Regions from separate parts of the Streptomyces sp. NBC_00775 genome, predicted to be linked through region 2. Evidence: riboswitches for the same ligand, from Rfam matches in the RefSeq annotation. Region 2 holds a riboswitch; the other holds the start of a gene.
What was found. A riboswitch is a leader RNA that binds a small molecule or an ion and turns the genes downstream of it on or off. The one in region 2 is predicted to bind glycine.

Region 1: linked by a shared signal. The riboswitch ahead of gcvT (glycine cleavage system aminomethyltransferase GcvT) and the one ahead of gcvP (aminomethyl-transferring glycine dehydrogenase) in region 2 are both predicted to bind glycine.

The regions. Positions count from the first base shown of each region.
Region 1 covers NZ_CP108938.1:3,261,765-3,265,163, reverse strand. The annotation lists gene glyA (serine hydroxymethyltransferase) at 1-219, opposite strand, end outside; gene gcvH (glycine cleavage system protein GcvH) at 231-608, opposite strand; gene gcvT (glycine cleavage system aminomethyltransferase GcvT) at 685-1,803, opposite strand; glycine riboswitch at 1,838-1,950, opposite strand; glycine riboswitch at 1,951-2,060, opposite strand; gene OIC96_RS14465 (AAA family ATPase) at 2,229-2,903, shown strand; gene OIC96_RS14460 (enhanced serine sensitivity protein SseB) at 3,018-3,399, shown strand, end outside.
Region 2 covers NZ_CP108938.1:9,111,847-9,115,245, reverse strand. The annotation lists gene gcvP (aminomethyl-transferring glycine dehydrogenase) at 1-1,608, opposite strand, end outside; glycine riboswitch at 1,786-1,881, opposite strand; gene OIC96_RS40485 (PRC-barrel domain-containing protein) at 1,996-2,367, shown strand; gene OIC96_RS40480 (DNA polymerase IV) at 2,483-3,399, opposite strand, start outside.

The DNA of each region.
Region 1 (3,399 bases), 5.9 Mb from region 2:
GACGTCGACGTGCTCGCAGCCGCCGTAGTAGCGGCGGCCGGGGTAGCCCTCGGCGTACTTGTTGGTGAGGACCGAGCCCTGGGCCTCCATGACCGCGACCGGAGCGAAGTTCTCCGAGGCGATCATCTCCAGGGTGGACTGCTGGCGGTGCAGTTCGGCGTCGACGGCGGCGGCGACGTCCGGGTCCAGTTCGTGAAGGGGCGTGTTCAGAAGCGACATGCGGTGACTCCTCAGCCGGCGGTGAAGGCGGTGTACTCGTCGGCGGACATCAGGTCTTCCGGCTCGTCCGCGATGCGTACCTTGAACAGCCAGCCGCCCTCGAAGGGCGCGGAGTTCACCAGCGACGGGTCGTCGACCACGTCCTGGTTGGCCTCGACCACCTCGCCGTTGACCGGGGAGTACAGGTCGCTGACCGACTTGGTCGACTCCAGCTCACCGCAGGACTCGCCCGCGGTCACCGTGTCACCGACCTCCGGAAGCTGGGCGTAGACGACATCGCCGAGCGCGTTGGCCGCGAACTCGGTGATGCCGACCGTCGAGACGCCGTCCTCGGCGACCGACAGCCACTCGTGCTCCTTGCTGTAGCGCAGCTGCTGGGGGTTGCTCATGGCCTGAATTCTCCTGTACGCGGGGGAGTGCTGATGAAGGGGGGAGGGTTGGTGAGCTGGGCGGACGCGCCCAGTGTCACTTCTGACGCTTGTAGAACGGCAGAGCCACGACCTCGTACGGCTCGTGGCTGCCTCGGATGTCCACACCGACGCCGGCCGTGCCGGGCGCGCAGTGCGCGGCGTCGACGTACGCCATCGCGATCGGCTTGCCCAGCGTCGGGGAGGGCGCGCCGGAGGTGACCTCGCCGATCACCGTGCCGCCGGCGACGACCTGGTACCCGGCGCGCGGGACGCGGCGGCCCTCGGCGATCAGGCCGACGAGCACCCGGGGAGGGTTCTCGGCAGCGCGCTCGGAGGCGGCCTCCAGGGCCGTACGCCCCACGAAGTCGCCCTCCTTCTCGAACTTCACGACCCGCCCGAGCCCCGCGTCGAAGGGGGTGAGCGAGGTGCTCAGCTCGTGCCCGTACAGCGGCATGCCCGCCTCCAGGCGCAGCGTGTCACGGCAGGACAGACCGCAGGGGATGAGCCCGACGGGGGCGCCCGCGTCGGTCAGCGCCTGCCACAGCTTCTCGGCGTCGGCGGGCGCGACGAACAGCTCGAAGCCGTCCTCGCCCGTGTAGCCGGTGCGCGCGATGAGGGCCGGGACGCCCGCGACGGTGCCGGGCAGGCCCGCGTAGTACTTCAGGCCATCGAGGTCGGCGTCGGTGAGCGACTTCAGGATGCCGGGGGACTCCGGGCCCTGCACGGCGATCAACGCGTACGCGTCACGGTCGTCGCGCACGAGGGCGTCGAAGCCCTCGGCTCGCTCGGTCAGCGCGTCCAGCACCACCTGGGCGTTGGAGGCGTTGGCGACGACCATGTACTCGTGCTCCTGGAGCCGATACACGATCAGGTCGTCGAGGATGCCGCCGTCCGCCCGGCAGATCATGGTGTAGCGGGCGCGGCCCACCCCCACGGAGGCGATGTTGCCGACCAGCGCGTAGTTCAGGAGCGCGGCCGCCTGCGGGCCGGTGACCGTGATCTCGCCCATGTGCGAGAGGTCGAAGAGACCGGCCTTCGTACGGACGGCGAGGTGCTCGTCGCGCTCGGAGCCGTAGCGCAGGGGCATGTCCCAGCCTGCGAAGTCGGTCATCGTCGCGCCGAGCGAACGATGCAGGGCATCGAGCGCGGTATGACGGGGTGCGTTGCTGCTCATCGGTGGGGCTCCCAAGGCATGACGGCGAGGTCGTTCCTCCCCATCTGTCATCGGAACCTGAGAGGTTCATCACGACCCCGCGAAACGGTGGTCCTGACTTGCACCTTGGGTGGAGCCACTGGTCAGCGGCCCGCTTTTCAGATGTGCCTCGCCCGCGCGGTAACGGTGCCTGAGAGATTCAAGGGAGGGACTTGCTCCTTCGGCGTCCCAGCAGGACGTACGCAGTACGTCACTGGGAACTCTCCCGCGCGGATTCAAGCGGCCGGTATGCAGTTGGCGGGCACATCATTGCACGCGCCGTCCGATGACGGCAGTCCGCATCTGTAACCGGCCTGTGGCAGTCCGATCACCGAAACAAGAAGCGCCGCGCATTACCTTCTCTTTACACTCGACGGGGATGGGACTCCACACCCAAGGGGAGGACGATCACGGTGAACAGGACCACGGCGTACGCGACGACCTCGGGCTTGGCGCTGCCCAAGCAGCCCGGCGCCCCGGCCCAGGAGGCCTGCGGGCCGCTTCCGACGGCCGTCGTCCGCGACCTCAGGGACCGCGCGGGACACAGCCCGCACGGACTGCGCTTCGGGGCCTTCGACCTCGTCGTGATCACCGGGCTGCCCGGCAGCGGCAAGTCGACCCTGATGCGCCGGGCCGTCACGGGCGCACGGATCGACTCCCAGGACACGCGCGACCGCTGGGACGGCCGGATGGCGGCCTGGCTGCCGTACGCGGTCTACCGCCCCCTGGTCCGCCTCGCGCACTACGCGGGACTGCGCCGCGCCCTGCGCTCCGGCACCGGAGTCGTCGTGCACGACTGCGGTACGCAGGCCTGGGTGCGCCGCTGGCTCGCCCGCGAGGCCCGGCGCCGGGGCGGCGCGCTGCATCTGCTGCTGCTCGACGTCACCCCGGGCGCGGCGCTGGACGGTCAGCGCGAGCGCGGCCGCGGCGTCTCGCGGTACGCGTTCGCACGCCACCGCGGCGCGGCCACCCGGCTGCTGCGCTCCGTGGAGAAGGGCGACCTGCCCGACGGCTGCGGCTCGGCGGTCCTCATCGACCGGGAGGCGGCGGACGTGCTGCGCCGGATCGACTTCGGCGACTGAACGGGAGTACGACGCAGGGAGGTCGCACGAAAGGACGTACGGGACGGCGGCGCGAGCCCACTAACCTTGCCAGCCGGAGCACAGGTTCACAGGTTCACAGCAGGCGGTAGACAGATGGACTTCCCCGAATTCCCCGACTTCCCGGCGCCGGAGCACCCGCAGCCCCATCCGCACGGCGGATGGCCCGGCAACGAACTGGAGGAGGTGCTGTCGGCCTCCCTCGGCGTGCCCTCGGCAGGGGCCCGCATCGTCGAGGTCCTCGGCCGCAGCTTCGTCTGGGTGCCCCTGCCCAACGGCGGCGGGCCCCAGAGCGGCCCGCTCGACCTGCCCACGCTGGAGATCGAGGGCCAGGCATTCGTCCCTGTCTTCAGCTCCGAGGAGCAGTTCCGCCAGGTGACCGGCGGCCACATGTCGTACACGATCGCGCCCGCCGTGGAGTTCGCCCGCGGGCTGCCCCCGCAGGTCGGCATCGCGGTCAATCCGGACGGCGTGGTCG
Region 2 (3,399 bases):
GGGGTGCAGCTGGCCGAACTCGGGCCAGGTGACCGGCTCCATCTCCGTGGTCGCGTTGAGCTTCATCGTGCAGGAGCCCAGCGGAATCATGCCGCGGTCGAGCGCGTAGTCGCGGTCGGAGAGCTTGCGCAGGTAGCGCAGCATCGCGGTCTCGGAGCGGTGCTGGTGGAAGACCGGGTGCGTGAGGTAGTCGTCGCTGCGCAGCAGGGCGGCCGGCAGTGTGTCCTGTGCCGTCGCGTCCAGCGCCTCTACATCACCCTCGACACCGAACGCGGCCCACACGGCGCTCAGTTGCCTGCGCGTGGTGGTCTCGTCGCAGGACATCGCCACATGGTCGGCATCGACGAGGTGCAGGTTGACCCCGCCCTCGCGCGCGGCGGCCACGGCGTCGGCGGCCTTGCCCGGCACCCGTACGGTCAGCGTGTCGAAGTACGCGCCGTGCACGACCTCGACCCCGCCCGCCCGCAGGCCCGCGGCGAGGATCGTGGCGTAGCGGTGCGTACGCCGCGCGATGGTCTTCAGGCCCTCGGGACCGTGGTAGACGGCGTACATACCGGCCATCACGGCGAGCAGCACCTGAGCCGTACAGATGTTGCTGGTCGCCTTCTCGCGGCGGATGTGCTGCTCACGCGTCTGCAGGGCGAGCCGGTACGCCTTGTGCCCGTCCGCGTCGACGGACACACCCACGAGCCGGCCCGGCAGGCTGCGTGCGAACTTCTCGCGCACCGCCATGTATCCGGCGTGCGGCCCGCCGAAGCCCATCGGCACACCGAAGCGCTGCGTCGTACCGACGGCGATGTCGGCGTCGAGCTCGCCCGGCGAGGTGAGCAGGGTCAGAGCGAGCAGATCGGCGGCGACGGTGACGACCGCCCCCAGCGCGTGCGCCTGCTCGACGATCGCCTTGAGGTCGCGTACCGCACCGGAGGCGCCGGGGTACTGGACGAGTACGCCGTTGATCTCGCGCTCGGCGATCCCGGCCGGGATGCCCTCACTGAGGTCCGCGACGACGACCTCGACGCCGGTCGGCTCGGCGCGGGTCTCGATGACGGCGATGGTCTGCGGCAGCGCGTCCGCGTCGACCAGGAAGAGACCCTTCTTGTTCTTGCCCATGCGCCGGGACAGCGCCATCGCCTCGGCGGCGGCGGTGCCCTCGTCGAGCAGCGAGGCACCGGAGGTCGGCAGCCCGGTCAGCTCGGCGACCACGGTCTGGAAGTTGAGCAGCGCCTCGAGACGGCCCTGCGAGATCTCCGGCTGGTACGGCGTGTACGCGGTGTACCAGGCCGGGTTCTCCATGACGTTGCGCAGGATCACCGGCGGCGTGAAGGTGCCGTAGTAACCGAGGCCGATCATCGGGTCGAGCACCTGGTTGCGGTCCGCGAGGGAGCGCAGCTCGGCCAGCACCTCGGCCTCGGTGCGCGCGCCCGGGAGCTTCAGCGCCTCGGCGTTCTTGATGACGTCCGGCACCGCGGTGGCCGTCAGCTCGTCGAGCGAGCCGTATCCGACCTGCGCGAGCATCTTGGCCCGCGCCTCGGAATCGGGCCCGATATGGCGCTGCTCGAAGGGGATTCCCTGTTCGAGCTCGGAGAGCGGAATGCGATGGGCGGTCATTGCGGAGGCCTCCTGGTCTGACGCGACCTTCGAGGGGCACCCCGGCACGGGTACCCCGACGGCCTCCCCCTCTGTCATCTCAACCTGAGAGCTTCACCGGCCCGTCCGCTGACGACCCGGTTTTCACCGTCGGTGAGGGCAGGTGCCATCGACACCCGCCCTGCTTTCCAGAGTGACCTCGTCCGTGCGGTACGTGAGCCTGAGAGATTCCGGGGAGGATTTGCTCCTTCGGCGCCTCCGATGAAGTCTGGAGGACTCTCCCGCACGGGGTCAGCAGCCGCCTGCCAGCCTACCAGCGAGGACAAGACCCAAGCCTTCGAGTGGCCGCCATCCTGAATGTGCTCTTTTGTAGTGCTTACGGATGAGTTGCGACCAAGTGGAGGGACCGTGCAGACCGACATCGATCCGCGCAACCTGATCGGCCGCAAGGCGTTCGACCGCAATGGCACCAAGATCGGCACGATCGACGAGGTCTACCTCGACGACGCGACCGGGGTCCCGGAGTGGGCGGCCATACGCACAGGCCTGTTCAGCAGGGACGCCTTCGTGCCCCTGGAGCCCAGTGAACTCGTCGAGGGTGCCCTGCGCATCCCCTTCGACCGAGCCCTGATCAAGGACGCCCCCGACTTCGGCGTCGGCCGCCACCTCTCCCCCGAACAGGAACTCCAGCTCTACCACCACTACGGCCTGGACGTGGCAGCCCCGCCTCCGCCCCCGGACCGGGATTTCGGCCACTTGGCAGGAACGGACGAGGGGTGATGACACTGCTTGACCCCCGCTTTGGCGCCCCGTAAGGGGCGCGGGGCTCTGACATCATGCGGCTCCGCCGCGTGGGCGCGACCAGCCACAGACAACCCGCACCACCCAACCGACCTCACCCCCCACGGCTATCGCACACGGCCCCCACCACCAACGGCAACGGATCCGCCAACTCCAACGCCGAGTCATCCGTACGGAACGTCCGCACACGCCCCGGCTCGGAGTAAGGCGTCTCGAACCGCACAGTCACCCTGCCCAGCCCACTCCCCTGCACCCACCCATGCCCGAACTCGGCGTGCCGCACGTCATGGCCCGCGGGCCACCGTCGCTCGGCAGGCGGCACATGCTCGGCGCCGGCCACCTCCGACGCCTCCTCCACCTCCTCCTGATCCGCCGATACCCCCGCGGCGGCCTCGGCCTGCGCCCGTGCCTGCGCGAACAGATCCTCCTGCGTGTAATCGGCCAGCCCCGACACACCTACCCCCAGCAACCGCACACCCCCGGTCGTGTCCACCCCCTCCAACAGCCGCGCGGCAGCCTCCCGCACCACCGCCGGATCGTCCGTGGGCCCCCGCAGTGTCTCGGACCGGGTCAGCGTCGAGAAGTCGTACCGCCGAACCTTCAAGACGATGGTCCGCCCGGACAGCCCGGCCCCCCGCAGCCGCCGCACACACCGGTCCGCGAGCCGCTGCACCTCCAGGCCGACCCGCACCCGGTCATGGATGTCCACGTCGTACGTGTCCTCGACCGACACCGACTTGGTCTCCCGCTCGGCCACCACGGGCCGCTCGTCATGCGCCAGCGCCATGGCGTGAAGCCCATGCCCGTGCGCTTTCCCCAGCAGCCGTACGAGCTCGTCCTCGCCCGCCTCGGCGAGCTCCTCCACGGTGGTTATCCCGGCCCGCCGCAGATGGTCCCCGGTCGCGGGCCCCACGCCCGGCAGCGTCCGCACCGACATCGGTCCCAGCAGCGCGCGCTCGGTCCCCGGCTCTATCAGCACCAGCCCGTCGGGCTTGGCCTGCTCCGAGGCGA